DNA from 3 places in the Shinella sp. AETb1-6 genome. Region 3 is predicted to be linked to each of the others. Evidence: riboswitches for the same ligand, from Rfam matches in the RefSeq annotation. Region 3 holds a riboswitch; each other region holds the start of a gene.
What was found. A riboswitch is a leader RNA that binds a small molecule or an ion and turns the genes downstream of it on or off. The one in region 3 is predicted to bind thiamine pyrophosphate.
Positions count from the first base shown of each region.

Region 1 (5,242 bases), on a different contig from region 3:
GGTGAGGTGGGAAAACAGGTTGTTGTCCTGGAAGACGATGGAGACCGGCCGCTCGGCGGGATCACGGCCCGCCATGTCCTCGCCCAGCAGGCGGACCGAACCGGCCGCAGGCGGCTGGAAACCGGCGATGACGTTGAACAGGGTCGACTTGCCCGCACCCGACGGCCCGACCACCGCGACGGCCGCGCCGGGCTTTATGGCGCAGTCGAAGGCGAGCGTCTTTTCGGCAAAGCGCACGGTGACATCGGAAAGGGCGATGGCGGTATCAGGCATCGGGGCCGGGCCTTTCGGGGGCGCGATCGGGGGCGGTCGAGGGCAGCGTCAGGAGCAGGCAGAGCACGCCCAGGATGAGCGCGATGCCGGCGGCATCGGCGGTGCGGTAGCTTGCCATGCGTGAGTAAAGCAGCCAGGGCAACGTCACGAAACCCTCCGCGCCGAAGATGGCAACGGCGCCGAGATCGCCGAGCGACAGCGCCATGGCGAAGGCAAAGGCGGTGAGGAAGGGTTTCTTCAGCGCCGGCCAGTCGATCGTCACAAGGCGGCGGCGACCCGTGATGCCGAGGCTGAGCGCCAGACGCGCCGTGCGGGCGAGATGGGTGCGATAGGCAGGCCCCAGCACGCGCACCACGAAGGGCAGCGCCATCAGCGCATTGATGACGGTGACGATGGCCGGGGCGAAGCGGCCGGTCTCGCCGAAAAGCCGCAGCATGAGGAACCAGCCCGTGGCCACGACGACCGGCGGCACGAGCAGGATGAGCGAGCCGACCGCCGGAAGCGCGCCCGCCATTATCAGCCGCGCCGGCCCCGCCGCGCCGCTTTCGGCAAGCTGCGGCACCAGCACGACGGGCAGCGCGATGGCGAGGCTGAGGCTGGCGGAGGCAAGCGAGATCGCAAGGCTGGTCAGAAGTGCGCGGTGCAGCATCGGATCGAGCGCGAGCCGGCCGAAATCGGCGGCGAGGCCCGAAACGAGCGTCGCCAGCAGCGGCGCGGCGGTGAAGAGGGTGAAGGCGAGGATGACGAACCCGTCCGTGACGCGCCGCCGGCGGCCGTCGAAGCGTCGGATGGCGCGGCCCGCCGTCACGCCCTCATCCTGCGGCCGGCCGAACAGCGAGAGCACGAAAAGCAACAGCGCCGTGACCGCGATCTGCAGGAAGGCGAGCAGGACGGCGCGGGCGGGATCGAAATCGAAGCGCAGCGCCTGGTAGATCGCGACCTCGATGGTGGTGGCGGCCGGCCCGCCGCCGAGCGTGAGGACGAGGGTGAAGCTCGTGGCGCACAGCATGAAGACGAGGCCGGCGATGCCCGGCAGCACGCGCCGGATGACCGGCCATTCGATGAGCCGGAACACCGCGCCGCCGCCCATGCCGAGATTGGCCGAACTCAGCCAGTATTCCGCCGGGATGCGGTCGAGCGCGGCGACGAGGAAGCGCACGGCGAGCGGCAGGTTGAAGAAGACATGGGCGATGAGGATGCCCGTCAGCCCGTAGACGCTGACCGGGTTTTGCAGGCCGGCAAGCCGCAGGAGATCGTTCACCACGCCCTGGCGCCCCCAGATCTCGATTATGCCGAGGGCGGCGACGAGCGCCGGCAGGCCGAGCGGCACGGCCGACAGCCGCAGGATCCAGACACGGCCGAGAAAGGCGCGCTGGCGCGCCAGGGCACGCGCCACGGGAATGGCGAGCGCCACCGACAGCAGCGTGGAAAGCGCGGCCTGAAGGAAGGTAAAGCGCGCCACCCGCAGGATATAGGCATCGAACAGCGGCGCGCCTTCACCGCTCCCTGAACCGGCATGACCGAGCAGCACGACCGTCGCCGCGCCGACGAAGGCCAGCACGCCGCCAAGCGCGAGCGCACCGGCGATATCGAGCGTGCGTCTTTCGGCGCGGGCGAAGATCACGGTGTTTACCCGGCTACTTGGCGCTCATCACGGCGAGCCATTCGTCGATCCAGGCCTTTCGGTTGGCCGCGACCTCTTCCGGCGACATGAGGAAGGTCTTTTCCGGCTTGACCAGTGCATCGAAGGCCGCGGGCAGCGGATCGCGGGTCTTGCCAGCCGGCATCATCCAGTTGGTTTCAGGGATGATCGACTGGAAATCCGGGCCCGTCATGTAGGTGAGGAACTGGCGGGCCAGCGCCTTGTCGTCGGCGGTGCGGGTGAGACCGGCAACCTCGATCTGGATATAGTGGCCTTCCGAGAAGGCGGCCGCCTTGTAGCGCTCGTTCTTCTCCGCGATGACGTGATAGGCCGGCGAGGTCGTGTAGGACAGCACCATCGGCGCCTCACCCTTGGTGAACAGGCCATAGGCTTCCGACCAGCCCGGCGTGACGGTCAGGACACGCCGCTTGAGCTTTTCCCAGGCCTCGGGCGCCTTGTCGCCATAGACCGACTTGACCCAGAGCAGCAGGCCGAGGCCCGGCGTGGAGGTGCGAGGATCCTCGATGACGATCTTCTCCGCCGGATCGCCCTCGACCAGGTCCTTGAGGCTCGCCGGCGGGTTCTTCAGCGTCTCGCTGTCATAGACGACGGCGAAATGGCCGTAGTCGTAGGGCAGGAACGTATCGTCGGAGAAGCCGCCGGGCACCGTCAGATCCTTCGGCGAGAGGCCATGCGCCTCGAACAGGCCCGTGGCCTTCGCCTCGGCGATGAGATTGGTATCGAGGCCGAGCACCACGTCGGCCTTGGTGCCCTCGCCCTCCAGCTTGAGGCGGGTCAGGAGCTCCACGCCATCGGCCACGCCGACCCATTCGACCTTGCAGCCGCAGGTCTTCTCGAATTCTTCCTTGACCTTGGGGCCCGGGCCCCATTCGGCGATGAAGCTCTCATAGGTGTAGACGGTCAGCGTCTTTTCCTGCGCCGATGCGGGGACGGCGACACAAACGGCGAGCGCCGTAACCAATGTGGAAAGTAGCGTGCGCATCCGCGCCTCCTTGTTGTCACAACGGGAATAGGGCGCTGGATTGAGCCGTCTAATCCCTCCGCCGGTACGAGCCGGATCAGGTTCTTCGGGTTGGCGTGACGCCTCTCAGCCAGCAGACCGAAACCTGCGGGCACCCCGTTAGAGCAGGACAAGGCATAATCCGGCCCGCGACGGCGCGCAAGGGGCGGACGGGAGAGCAAAGCCCGGCAGGCGGGAATGGACGGAAAATCGGCCTGTTCCGTGGGAAACAGCGGGCAAGGCGGCGCTGTGCGATCTTCTCATCACCGGACGAGAACAGCTCGTCGCATCCATCAGGCCAGAGATCAGGAGAGACCCATGCGCAAGACCATCGTTTCCGCCACTATTGCCCTCGTCGCCGCCGTTTCCTTCGCAGCGCCCTCATATGCCTGCTACGACAGCTACGGCTATGAGCAGCCGCAATGCTTCATCAAGAAGGTGAAATCCTACGATTATTACGGCGACGTCGTGATCCGGAAGATCAAGGTCTGCAACTGAGCGGCATCGTGAATGACCTCCCCCGAAGGCCCGGATGTCCCTGCATCCGGGTCCTTTGCTGTCGGGAGCGCGAGGAAACAGCCGGCGTCTGGCTGCTCAGGCGTAGGCGAAATCCGTGGTCTTGCTGACCAGGACGGCCTTCAGCTTTTCCAGCGCCCGGTTCTCGATCTGGCGGACGCGCTCCTTGGAGATGCCGAGCAGGACGCCCAGTTCCTCGAGCGTTGCGCCGTTTTCGGCGAGGCGGCGGGCGCGGATGATCTTCATCTCGCGTTCGTTGAGTTCGCCGAGCGCCGAATAGAGCCAGAGATGGCGGCGTTCGCCATCGATGGAGCCTTCGGCCTGCTCGTCCGGCAGGGGGGCCTCGCTGGCGAGAAGATCGATGCGGCTGGCGCCCTCGCCTTCATTGGGCGAGATCGGCGCCTGCAGCGAGATATCCGACGAGGACAGGCGCGCATCCATGGTGCGCACGTCGGCGGTGCTGACACCGATGGCGGCGGCGATTTCCTGATGCATGGCCTCGGCGGTCAGACGGGTGTCGCCGCGGGCGAGCCGGGCACGCAGACGGCGCAGGTTGAAGAACAGCGCCTTCTGCGCCGAACTGGTGCCGCCGCGCACGATGGACCAGTTGCGAAGCACGTAATCCTGGATCGAGGCGCGGATCCACCAGCTGGCATAGGTGGAGAAGCGCACCTGCCGCTCCGGCTCGAAGCGGGCGGCGGCTTCCAGAAGGCCGATATAGCCTTCCTGCACGAGATCGCTGAGCGGCAGGCCGAAATTGCGGAACTTGCCCGCCATCGAAACGACCAGGCGCATATGGGCCATGGCAATGCGGTTACGGGCTTCCTGGTCTTGATTGTTCTTCCAGGCCTGGGCAAGAGCCTGTTCCTCGTCCCTCTCAAGGTAGGGCGCGGACATGGCAAGCTTGATCATGCGGCGCTCTGCGGTCGTCGTAGCCATGCGTCTCTCCACGTGAACCGAACCGGCTCCGGGGAGGCATGAACCACCCGTTCGCCCATAGAGAAGACAGTCCGGAGAGGCCAGTGGATCGCCCGGCATGGCCGGGACGATGCCGCGGCACAGCGCCCTTCGGTCATCCTCGGCCAGTCAAACGGGCGTGCCGCAAAAAAGTTCCATAAAAAAACCCGGCTGTCGCCAGCCGGGCTTTAAATCGTGACGGAGTGCCCTAGATCAGGCGGCCTCGTCCTGGCTGTCATCTTCCTCGATGGCCTTGCCGCGCTTCGGACCCTTGGCGAGGTTCGTCTCGACGAGACGGACGGCTTCGGTTTCCGACATCTTGTTGACGGCGGCGATTTCGCGGGCCATGCGGTCGAGGGCAGCTTCGTAAAGCTGGCGCTCGGAATAGGACTGCTCCGGCTGGTTCTCGGCGCGATAGAGGTCACGGACCACTTCGGCAATCGAGATCAGGTCGCCGGAATTGATCTTGGCATCGTATTCCTGCGCGCGGCGCGACCACATGGTGCGCTTCACGCGGGCCTTGCCCTGGACAACCTTCAGCGCGCGGTCGACGAAATCGGTCTCCGACAGTTTGCGCATGCCGATGGAAACGGCCTTGGCAACCGGCACCTTGAGACGCATCTTGTCCTTTTCGAAATCGATGACAAAAAGCTCAAGCTTCATGCCGGCGACTTCCTGCTCCTCGATGGCCACGATCTGGCCGACACCGTGGGCGGGATAGACGATCGACTCGCCGGTCTTGAAGCCCTGGCGCGTGGAAGATTTCTTCTGCTGGGTCGTCATTCTGTTCAAATACTCCCTGTTACACTCCCCGATGAGGCCGGGGTGGGTCC
Region 1 covers NZ_WUMM01000008.1:268,701-273,942, reverse strand. Annotated here, with positions in the region: gene thiQ (thiamine ABC transporter ATP-binding protein) at 1-273, opposite strand, end outside; gene thiP (thiamine/thiamine pyrophosphate ABC transporter permease) at 266-1,894, opposite strand; gene thiB (thiamine ABC transporter substrate binding subunit) at 1,911-2,918, opposite strand; TPP riboswitch at 2,955-3,066, opposite strand; gene GR158_RS16470 (hypothetical protein) at 3,255-3,434, shown strand; gene GR158_RS16465 (RNA polymerase factor sigma-32) at 3,531-4,391, opposite strand; gene GR158_RS16460 (CarD family transcriptional regulator) at 4,623-5,192, opposite strand.
Region 1: another riboswitch for thiamine pyrophosphate. It lies ahead of thiB (thiamine ABC transporter substrate binding subunit); the one in region 3 lies ahead of thiD (bifunctional hydroxymethylpyrimidine kinase/phosphomethylpyrimidine kinase).

Region 2 (5,242 bases), on a different contig from region 3:
GCGCGCCAGCTGGAGCGTTCGCTGTCACGCCGCCGCATCCTTGCGGTCTTCCGCCGGGCTGCCGCGATCGCGCTCTTCGTCGCGGCAGGCTGGGTCGCGCATGCCGTCTTCGGCCCCTTCGGCGCGACCGAGGTCATCGCCTCGGTGCAGCCGCCGGCCTTCGTGGAGGAGGCGGTGCGCGCCCACCGGACGACGCTTCTGCGCGACACGATGGCATCGCAGCCGGAGACGGAAACGTTCGACCGTGCGGAGATCCGCTCGGCCACCGCCATCGTCCTGCCGGACCTGCCGAAAGGCTGGACCGTCCTCGATACGCAGGTCTTCCCCTCGGCCTATGGCCCGAGCGTCGAGCTGGTGCTTCAGCCGGAGGCGAACGAACGCCTCTCGCTCTTTGCCGTGCGCCCGGGCTCGTTTGCCGTGCAGCATGTCCTGCTGTTCCACGCCGACAATGCCAAGGCCGCCTACTGGCAGATCGGCGACGTCGCGTATGCCCTGGTGTCCGAAAGCCGCAAGGCCGACGACCTGACGCAAACCGCGCGCGAACTTTCGCGCACGCTCTACTGATCAACCGTTTCCACAAGGAGATATGAGATGGAACCCGTACAACAGCGATTTGGCTACGGCGCACAGGCGCAGTCCGCTGCCCTCTTCGACGAGGGCCTGCGCCAGCACATGCTGCGCGTCTACAACTACATGGGCGCCGGCCTTGTTATCACCGGCCTCGTTGCCTTCATCGTCGGCTCGACGCCGGCGCTCTACGTGCCGATCTTCTCGTCGCCGCTCAAGTGGGTGGTGATGCTGGCGCCGCTCGCCTTCGTCTTCTTCTTCTCGTTCAAGATCCAGACGATGTCGGCCAGCACGGCACAGATAACCTTCTGGGCGTTCTGCGCCGTCATGGGCCTCTCGCTCGCATCGGTGTTCCTCGTCTTCACCGGCATGAGCATCGCGCGCACCTTCTTCATCGCCGCAACCATGTTCGGCGCCACGAGCCTTTACGGCTATGTGACGAAGCGTGACCTGTCGAAGTTCGGCTCGTTCCTGATCATGGGCCTGATCGGCGTCGTGATCGCTTCGATCGTCAACATCTTCCTGGGCTCCAGCGCCCTGCAGTTCGCGATCTCCGTGATCGGTATCCTCGTCTTCGTCGGCCTGACGGCCTGGGATACGCAGAACATCAAGGAACAATATGCGGAGAACATCGACCAGGAATCCCAGCAGAAGATGGCCGTGTTCGGCGCGCTCTCGCTCTACCTGAACTTCGTCAACATCTTCCAGCTGCTGCTGAATTTCACGGGCGAACGCGAGTAGTAACCAGAGCGGCTGACTCTTGATCAGCGGGTCTGATTGAACGGCGAGGCATAACCTCGCCGTTTCTTTTTGCCCGCAACCAGGACACACTCACTACCGTCATCTTCGGGTCATGCCCAAGGACGACGGGGGAGGCTGCATGCATCATTTGCACGCCAATCAGTAAGCATCACCTTACACAAATAACCCCGTTGACAAATCGGCCCATAGCGTTTTTGCTTAAGGCATTCACCAGGGGGGTCCCGACAAGGGGCTGAGATACTGCTGGCTTTCGCAGCGCAGTGACCCGTTGAACCTGATCCAGTTCATACTGGCGTAGGGACGGTGCAAGCGCTGTGGCAGGATATCCGTGAAGCCGGATTCCGTGTGCGGCGTCCTTCCATCATTCCGGCTCTAGGACTGGGTCTCCAAACCGAACTTGGAGCCTCACGATGAATATTGCCGCCCAGAAGCTTACCCCAACCGTCACGACCGGCGCCCTGCCCGCCTCGCGCAAGATCCACATTGCCGGCGAACAGTATCCCGAAATCCGCGTGCCGATGCGCGAGATTTCCCTCCACCCGACCTCCGGTGAACCGCCCGTCATCGTCTACGACGCCTCGGGCGCCTATACCGACCCCGACCACATCGTCGCCATCGAAAGCGGCCTGCCGCGGCTGCGCGAAAGCTGGATCTCCGCACGTGGCGATACCGAAGACTATGACGGCCGCCACATCCGCCCGGAAGACAATGGTTTTGCCACCGGCGAGCGGCTGACCCCGGAATTTCCGGTCCGCAACCGCCCGCGCCGGGCGAAGGATGGCAAGGCCGTGACCCAGCTTGCCTATGCCCGCGCCGGCATCATCACGCCGGAGATGGAATTCATCGCCATCAGGGAAAATCTCGGCCGCAAGGCCGCGAAGGATGCGCTCGTCCGCGACGGTGACAGTTTCGGCGCGCATATTCCCGATTTCGTCACACCGGAATTCGTCCGCCAGGAGGTCGCCAGCGGCCGGGCGATCATTCCCGCCAACATCAACCACCCGGAAGCCGAGCCGATGATCATCGGCCGCAATTTCCTGGTCAAGATCAACGCCAATATCGGCAATTCGGCCGTTACCTCCTCCATGGCCGAAGAGGTCGAGAAGATGGTCTGGGCGATCCGCTGGGGCGCCGATACGGTCATGGACCTGTCGACCGGCCGCAACATCCACAACATCCGCGAATGGATCGTTCGCAACGCGCCGGTTCCGATCGGCACCGTGCCGCTCTATCAGGCGCTCGAGAAGGTCAACGGCATCGCCGAGGACCTGACCTGGGAAGTCTTCCGCGACACGCTGATCGAGCAGGCCGAACAGGGCGTCGACTATTTCACCATCCACGCCGGCGTGCGGCTGCATTACATCCCGCTGACCGTCAACCGCGTCACCGGCATCGTCTCGCGCGGCGGCTCGATCATGGCCAAGTGGTGTCTTCATCACCACCGCGAGAGCTTCCTCTACGAGCATTTCGAGGAAATCTGCGACATCTGCCGCGCCTATGACGTTTCCTTCTCGCTCGGCGATGGCCTGCGCCCCGGCTCGATTGCCGATGCCAACGATGCTGCGCAGTTCGCCGAACTCGAAACGCTCGGCGAGCTCACGCAGATCGCCTGGGCCAGGGATTGCCAGGTCATGATCGAAGGCCCCGGCCATGTGCCGATGCACAAGATCAAGGAGAACATGGACAAGCAGCTGAAGACCTGCGGCGAGGCGCCGTTCTACACGCTCGGCCCGCTCACCACCGATATCGCGCCCGGCTACGACCACATCACGTCCGGTATCGGCGCGGCGATGATCGGCTGGTTCGGCACGGCCATGCTCTGCTACGTCACGCCGAAGGAACATCTCGGCCTGCCCGACCGCAACGACGTCAAGGTGGGTGTCATCACCTACAAGATCGCCGCCCATGCTGCCGATCTCGCCAAGGGGCATCCGGCGGCGAAGATCCGCGACGACGCGCTGTCGCGCGCCCGCTTCGAATTCCGCTGGGAAGACCAGTTCAACCTCTCGCTCGACCCGGAAACGGCCCGCTCCTACCACGACGAGACGCTGCCCAAGGAGGCGCACAAGGTGGCGCATTTCTGCTCCATGTGCGGTCCGAAATTCTGCTCCATGCGCATCTCCCACGACATCCGTGCCGAAGCGCAGAAGGAGGGACTGGAGGCGATGGCGGCGAAGTTCCGCGAGGGCGGCGACCTCTACATGCCGCTTGGCACGACATCTGCGGGAGAATGACCATGCGTATCCTGGTCAAGGGGGCCGGCGTCGCCGGCCTCACCGTCGCATGGCAGCTTTACCGCCATGGCTTCGACGTCACCGTGCAGGAAAAGGCCGGCGCTGTCGGCACCGGCGCATCCGGTTTTGCCGGCGGCATGCTGGCGCCGTGGTGCGAGCGCGAGAATGCCGAAGAACCGGTGCTCTCGCTCGGGCGGATGGCGGCCGACTGGTGGGAGGCCGCCCTGCCCGGGCAGGTCCAGCGTCGCGGAACGCTCGTGGTCGCCGGCGGGCGCGATACGGGCGAACTCGACCGATTCGCCTCGCGCACCACCGGCTGGGAATGGCTGGACGAGGCGGCGATCGGCGCGCTCGAACCGGATCTCGCCGGCCGGTTCCGCAAGGCGTTGTTCTTCCGCTCAGAGGCGCATCTCGATCCGCGTCGGGCGCTCTCCGGCCTGACTGCAGCGCTTGAGGAGGCGCGCATGCGCTTCCTCTTCGGCGACAGCAAGGACAAGGGCGCTTTCGACCGTATCGTCGATTGCACCGGTGCCGCCCGCATCGGCCAGTTGCCGGACCTGCGCGGCGTGCGCGGTGAGATGCTCTATCTCGAGACCGGAGAGATAAACCTCTCCCGTCCCGTCCGCCTCCTCCATCCGCGTCACCCGATCTACATCGTGCCGCGCGAGAAGAACCGGTTCATGGTCGGCGCGACCATGATCGAGACGGATGATGCCGGCCCGGTGACGGCCCGCTCCATGATGGAACTGCTGAACGCCGCCTACGCGCTGCATCCAGCCTTCGGCGAGGCGCGCGTGGCGGAAACCGGCACGGGTATCCGCCCCGCCTACCCCGACAACCTGCCGCGCGTCACGGCGCTCGGCGAGACCATCCATGTCAACGGCTTTTACCGCCACGGCTTCCTGCTGGCGCCCGCCATGGCGGGCGAGGTCGCCCGGCGCCTGCTGGCGGAAGCCCCGCAACCGGAGAGGCTGGCATCATGACCTTCATCATCAACGGCGAGGAACAGGACGTGGCGGCGACGACGCTCGCCGCCCTGCTCGATGTCCTCGAATACGAGGGCGAATGGCTCGCGACAGCGGTGAACGGAGAGCTCGTCCACCGCGAGGATCGCGCCGCCTTCACGCTCGGCGAGCGGGACCGGATCGAGATCCTCTCCCCCATGCAGGGAGGCTGACATGCTGAAACTCTACGACGTTACCGTCCGGTCCCGTCTTCTGCTGGGCACGGCCCGCTACCCCTCGCCCGCTATTCTTGCCGAAGCCGTGCGGCGCTCGAAGACGGAAATCGTCACCGTATCGCTGCGCCGCGAGACGGCAGGCGGCAAGGCGGGCGGCGCGTTCTTCGAGATGATCCGCGCGCTTGGCGTTCGCGTTCTGCCCAACACGGCGGGATGCCACAGCGTGCAGGAGGCCGTGCTGACGGCCAAGATGGCGCGCGACGTGTTCCGCACCGACTGGATCAAGCTGGAGGTCATCGGCCACCACGACACGCTCCAGCCGGATGTCTTCGGTCTCGTCGAGGCGGCACGCATCCTGACGGCCGAAGGGTTCCAGGTTTTCCCCTACATGACGGACGATCTCGTGGTGGCGGAAAAACTGCTGGAAGCCGGCTGCCGTGTGCTGATGCCCTGGTGCGCACCGATCGGCTCGGCCATGGGGCCGGTCAATCCGCAGGCG
Region 2 covers NZ_WUMM01000016.1:73,977-79,218, reverse strand. Annotated here, with positions in the region: gene GR158_RS22050 (anti-sigma factor) at 1-564, shown strand, start outside; gene GR158_RS22045 (Bax inhibitor-1/YccA family protein) at 592-1,308, shown strand; TPP riboswitch at 1,532-1,648, shown strand; gene thiC (phosphomethylpyrimidine synthase ThiC) at 1,740-3,563, shown strand; gene thiO (glycine oxidase ThiO) at 3,566-4,546, shown strand; gene thiS (sulfur carrier protein ThiS) at 4,543-4,740, shown strand; gene GR158_RS22025 (thiazole synthase) at 4,742-5,242, shown strand, end outside.
Region 2: another riboswitch for thiamine pyrophosphate. It lies ahead of thiC (phosphomethylpyrimidine synthase ThiC); the one in region 3 lies ahead of thiD (bifunctional hydroxymethylpyrimidine kinase/phosphomethylpyrimidine kinase).

Region 3 (5,242 bases):
GCAGGCCATGCGCGAACTGCGCAACGGCACCTTCATCAAGCCGGCGCATTGACGTCGCGCGACAGGCGCCTATCCTTCCGCCTTTACCCGAGGCGGAAGGACGAGAGATGCGGATCGACGGACAATGCCATTGCGGCTTCGTGACCTATGAAGCCGAGATCGATCCCGATGGGCTGCTCATCTGCCACTGCACGGATTGCCAGCGGCTGACCGGCTCGCCCTATCGCGTTACCGTGCGCGTGCCGCGGGCCGATCTCACCCTCACCGGCGAGACGCCGAAGGTCTACACCAAGATCGCCGAAAGCGGCCGCGAGCGATTTCTGCACTTCTGCCCGGAATGCGGAACGCCGCTGTTTTCCTCGGGCACGGGCGAGGCGGCCGCCTTTTGGGGCATCCGTTGGGGCAGCATCAACCAGCGCGCCGCCCTCAAGCCCAAGCGCCAGATCTGGTGCTCCTCGGCCATGGACTGGTTCGGCGAGACCGAAGCCCTTCCCGGCACGCCGCGGGAGTAGAGCGTGGCAAGCGGGTGCTTCCAGGTCCTGCACACGGCCATCGACGGCGTCGAAGCCGTCATCGCCGACAGCAGCCATGCCTTCGCCCGCCACAGCCACGACACCTACGGCATCGGCCTGGTCGAACGCGGCGCGCAGACATCGGCGAGCGGGCGCGGCCGCGTGGAGGCGCAGGCCGGCAACACGATCACCGTCAATCCCGGCGAGGTGCATGACGGCGCGCCTGTTGGCGGCGCGTCCCGCGCCTGGCGCATGCTCTATATGCGGCCCGGTATCGTCGCGGCCGCGGCACAGGACATTTTCGAAGGGGGCACCCGCGAGGAGTTTCATGCGCCCGTGCTGGACGACGGCCGTGTCGGCCGGCTTGTCGCAGCCGCCCTGGCAGCGCTGGTGGACAGCAAGGCCGCCGCAATCTGCCGCGATGAGCGTCTTCTCCTGCTGCTGGCGGCCGTGCTGCGCGAGCAGGCGCCGCGCCGCGAGGGCATTGCGGCTGCCGGCATCGCCCGCGCACGCGAGCGGATCGACGCCGACCCGGTCTCGCCCGTCACGCTCGATGTACTCGCTGCCGATTGCGGCCTTGGCCGTTTCCGGCTGGTGCGGGATTTCGCCCGCGCCACGGGGCTGACGCCCCACGCCTATCTCATCCAGCGCCGGACGGATCTCGCCCGACGCCTCATCGCCGCCGGCAATCCACTTGCGGATGCCGCGGCCGGCGCCGGCTTCGCCGACCAGAGCCACATGACGCGCAACTTCACGCGGCGCTACGGCTATACGCCGGGCGCCTATCTCGCCGCCCTCGCCTGACCTGCAATTTCGTTCAAGACCGCGATGACCATCCGGTGTTTCCTGCCGCCTCTTCAAGCGCATGGAAACCCGACATGACTGCCGAATTCCTCATCACCTCGCTCATCGTCATCCTGCTTCCGGGCACCGGCGTCATCTACACCGTGGCGCGCGGGGTCAGCGGCGGCTTTCGCGCCGGCCTGCTTGCGGCCTTCGGCTGCACGCTGGGCATCATCCCGCATATGCTGGCCAGCATCGCCGGGCTCGCCGCCATCCTGCATGCCAGCGCGCTTGCCTTCGAAATGCTGCGCATCATCGGCGTCATCTATCTGCTGTTCATCGCCTGGAGCATGCTGCGCGAAAGCGTCGCGCTCGACATGGCACCGGAACAGCCGGTCGGGGCGGCCGCGCGCATCGTGCGCAAGGGCGCCTTCACCAATGTCTTCAACCCGAAGCTCTCGCTGTTCTTCCTCGCCTTCCTGCCGCAGTTCGTGCCCGATGGCGCGCCGGACCTGACGGCGCAGATGCTTTTGCTCGGCGGCGTGTTCATGCTGCTGACCTTCCTCGTCTTCGCCGTCTATGCCGCGCTTGCGGCCAGCCTGCGCCGGCAGGTGCTGGGCCGACCGGCGGTCATGACCTGGATGCAGCGCAGCTTCGCCGCGGCCCTGGGGCTCATGGGCCTGCGGCTGGCGCTTTCGGATCGCTGACCATCACGCCCAGAGCGCGTGGAAATGGTGCAGCGGTCCATGGCCCGCGCCGACCGCCAGCGCACCGGATCCGCGCACGGCGCCGGCGACGAAGCTCTTGGCCGCCGCCACGGCATCGGGCAGCGAATGCCCCTTGCCCAGTTCCGCCGCCACCGCGCTCGACAGCGTGCAGCCGGTGCCGTGGGTGTTGCGCGTGAGCACGCGCACGCCCTCGAACCAGCGCAGCGCGCCCGGCATGGCCAGCACATCCGGGCTCTCGTTGCCCGGCAGATGCCCGCCCTTCAGCAGAACCGCCTTCGGCCCGAGCGCCAGCAGGCGCTTCGCCTGGCTTTCCATCGCAGCGCGGTCCGTCGCCTCGGCTTCGCCGAGCAGGGCGGCCGCCTCCGGCAGGTTGGGCGTGAGCAGCGTGGACAGCGGCAGCAGCCGGCGCGTCAGGGCCTCCACAGCGTCTGCGGCCAGAAGCGAGGCCCCGCCCTTGGCGATCATGACGGGATCGAGCACGACGGGGACGGAGCGATGCGGCGACAGCGCGTTCGCGACCGCCTCGGCGATCTCGCCCGAGGCGATCATGCCGATCTTGACGGCGCCCACCCGCACATCGGCGAAGACATCGGCGATCTGCGCGGCGACGAAGGCCGGCGGCACGAGATGCAGACCGGAAACGCCCTGCGTGTTCTGCGCCGTCAGCGCCGTCAGCACGGCCATGCCGTAGGTGCCGCGGGCGGCGAAGGTCTTGAGGTCAGCCTGGATGCCGGCGCCGCCCGAGGGGTCGGAGCCTGCGATCGACAGGATGTTTGCGATTGTGTCTGCCATCTCGCCTCCTTGCGGACGGAGGCGGGCGCGGGACAACGGCGAATGCAGTGCCAGCGACTCCCTCCGCCGGCATGATCCGGTTCAGGTTCAAAGGGTGCTTCTCAGCCCGCCTGCGCGGACGCCCCTGTCTCGGCAACGCTTTTCGCAAATGGAGAGGCGCCTGTCACCTTGAAAGTGACAGGCCGCCGTCACGCCTTGGTGACGTGGTACTCCTTGATGGCGACCATCTTGATAGCGGGGTAACGTTCCGCCTCGTAGCGCAGCGAAAAGCTGTCCTGCGCAAGGAAGACCGGATCGCCATCGAGGTCGCGGGCGATATCGCCGCGGCGCTGGGTGACGAACTTGTCGAGTTCGGCCGCATTGTCGGAGGAAATCCAGCGGCAGACGGAGAAGCGCGACATTTCGAAGGATACCGGCAGGCCGTATTCCTGCTGCAGGCGCTCCTTGAGAACGTCGAGCTGCAGCGCGCCGACGACACCGACGATGGCCGGCGTGCCGTCTTCCGGCGAGAAGAGCTGCACGACGCCCTCTTCCGCCATCTGCTGCAACGCTTCCTTCAGCTTCTTGGCCTTCATCGCGTCTTCAAGCCGCACGCGGCGCAGGATTTCCGGCGCGAAGTTCGGCACGCCTTCGAACACCAGCGCCTCGCCTTCCGTCAGCGTATCGCCGATGCGCAGCGTCCCGTGGTTGGGAATGCCCACCACGTCGCCGGCATAGGCCGTATCGGCGAGCTGGCGCTGCGAGGCGAAGAAGAACTGCGGCGCCGAGAGGCCGATCTGCTTGCCGGTGCGGGCAAGGCGGACCTTCATGCCGCGCTCCAGCATGCCGGAGCAGACACGGGCAAAGGCGATGCGGTCGCGGTGGTTCGGATCCATATTGGCCTGGATCTTGAAGACGAAGGCCGTCATCTTGTCTTCGGCGGCGTGGACCTTGCGCACATCCGCCACCTGGTCGCGCGGCGGCGGCGCGAAGGCGCCGAGCGCGTTGATGAGATCGCGCACCCCGAAATTGCGCAGCGCCGAACCGAAGAAGACCGGCGTCATGTGGCCTTCGAGGAAGGCTTCGCGGTCGAACGGGCGGCAGGCCTCGCGCGCCAGTTCCATCTCGTCGATGAAGGCCTGGCGCTCGTTTTCCGGCAGGTGTTTGGCGACTTCGGCGGCATCGTCCATCTTCGTCGGCTGGACCTGCGTGTCCGAGCCGCGGAAGGTGCGATCGGCCAGATGGTAGGAGCCGCAGAAGGTCTTGGAGCGGCCGACCGGCCAGGTGACCGGTGCGGTGTCCAGCGCCAGCTTCTCTTCCACCTCGTCGAGGATCTCGAAGGGATCGCGGCTCTCACGGTCCATCTTGTTGACGAAGGTGATGATCGGGATATCGCGCAGGCGGCAGACCTCGAACAGCTTCAACGTCCGCGGCTCGATACCCTTGGCGGCGTCGATGACCATCACGGCCGCATCCACCGCCGTCAGCGTGCGGTAGGTGTCGTCGGCGAAGTCCTCGTGGCCGGGCGTATCGAGAATGTTGAAGACGTTGCCGTCATATTCGAAGGTCATGACCGAGGTCACGACCGAGATGCCGCGCTCGCGCTCGATCTTCATCCAGTCCGAACGGGTCTGGATGCGGTCCTTCTTCGCCTTCACTTCGCCGGCGAGCTGGATGGCGCCGCCGAACAGCAGCAGCTTTTCGGTGAGCGTTGTTTTACCGGCGTCCGGGTGCGCGATGATCGCGAAGGTGCGGCGGCGGGAGACCGCCTCGGCAAGGGTTTCGGCCATGTTCAAGCAATATCCTGTGAGTTGGCGCGGTCTTTACAGGCTCCGCCGCGAAGATGCAATTGACGGCCCGCGCCTGCGGCCGGCTTATGGGTTCCATGAACGCACACGCCCCCGCCAAGCCCACACTCTCCCTCGTTCGCCTGCCCAACGGCGCGGATATCGAGCTTCCCGCCTACGAGACGACGGGCGCCGCCGGCATGGATTTGCGCGCGGCGGTGGATGCCGACGCGCCGCTTATGCTTGCGCCGGGAAAACGCGTGCTCGTGCCGACCGGCTTCATCTTCGAAATCCCGCATGGCTACGAGGCCCAGATCCGGCCGCGCTCCGGCCTCGCCTTCAAGCACGGCGTCACCTGCCTCAACACGCCCGGCACCATCGACAGCGATTATCGCGGCGAAGTGAAGGTGTTGCTCGTCAATCTCGGCGAGGAGGCCTTCACCATCGAACGCGGCATGCGCATCGCCCAGATGATCATCGCGCCCGTGACGCAGGTCGCCGTGCGCGAGGCCGTGGAGGCAAGCGAAACCGCGCGTGGCGCCGGCGGCTTCGGCTCCACCGGCGTGCGGTGATGTCATCCGGCAAGGCGGGCCTCATCTTCCGCGCGCATTACATCGACGACCGCGCGGCCTGGCAGGGCCTCTGCGACCTGCTCCGGGAC
Region 3 covers NZ_WUMM01000002.1:410,797-416,038, forward strand. Annotated here, with positions in the region: gene GR158_RS05275 (pirin family protein) at 1-52, shown strand, start outside; gene GR158_RS05280 (GFA family protein) at 108-512, shown strand; gene GR158_RS05285 (AraC family transcriptional regulator) at 516-1,316, shown strand; gene GR158_RS05290 (LysE family translocator) at 1,391-2,002, shown strand; gene thiD (bifunctional hydroxymethylpyrimidine kinase/phosphomethylpyrimidine kinase) at 2,006-2,815, opposite strand; TPP riboswitch at 2,857-2,951, opposite strand; gene GR158_RS05300 (peptide chain release factor 3) at 3,004-4,584, opposite strand; gene dut (dUTP diphosphatase) at 4,680-5,153, shown strand; gene GR158_RS05310 (GNAT family N-acetyltransferase) at 5,153-5,242, shown strand, end outside.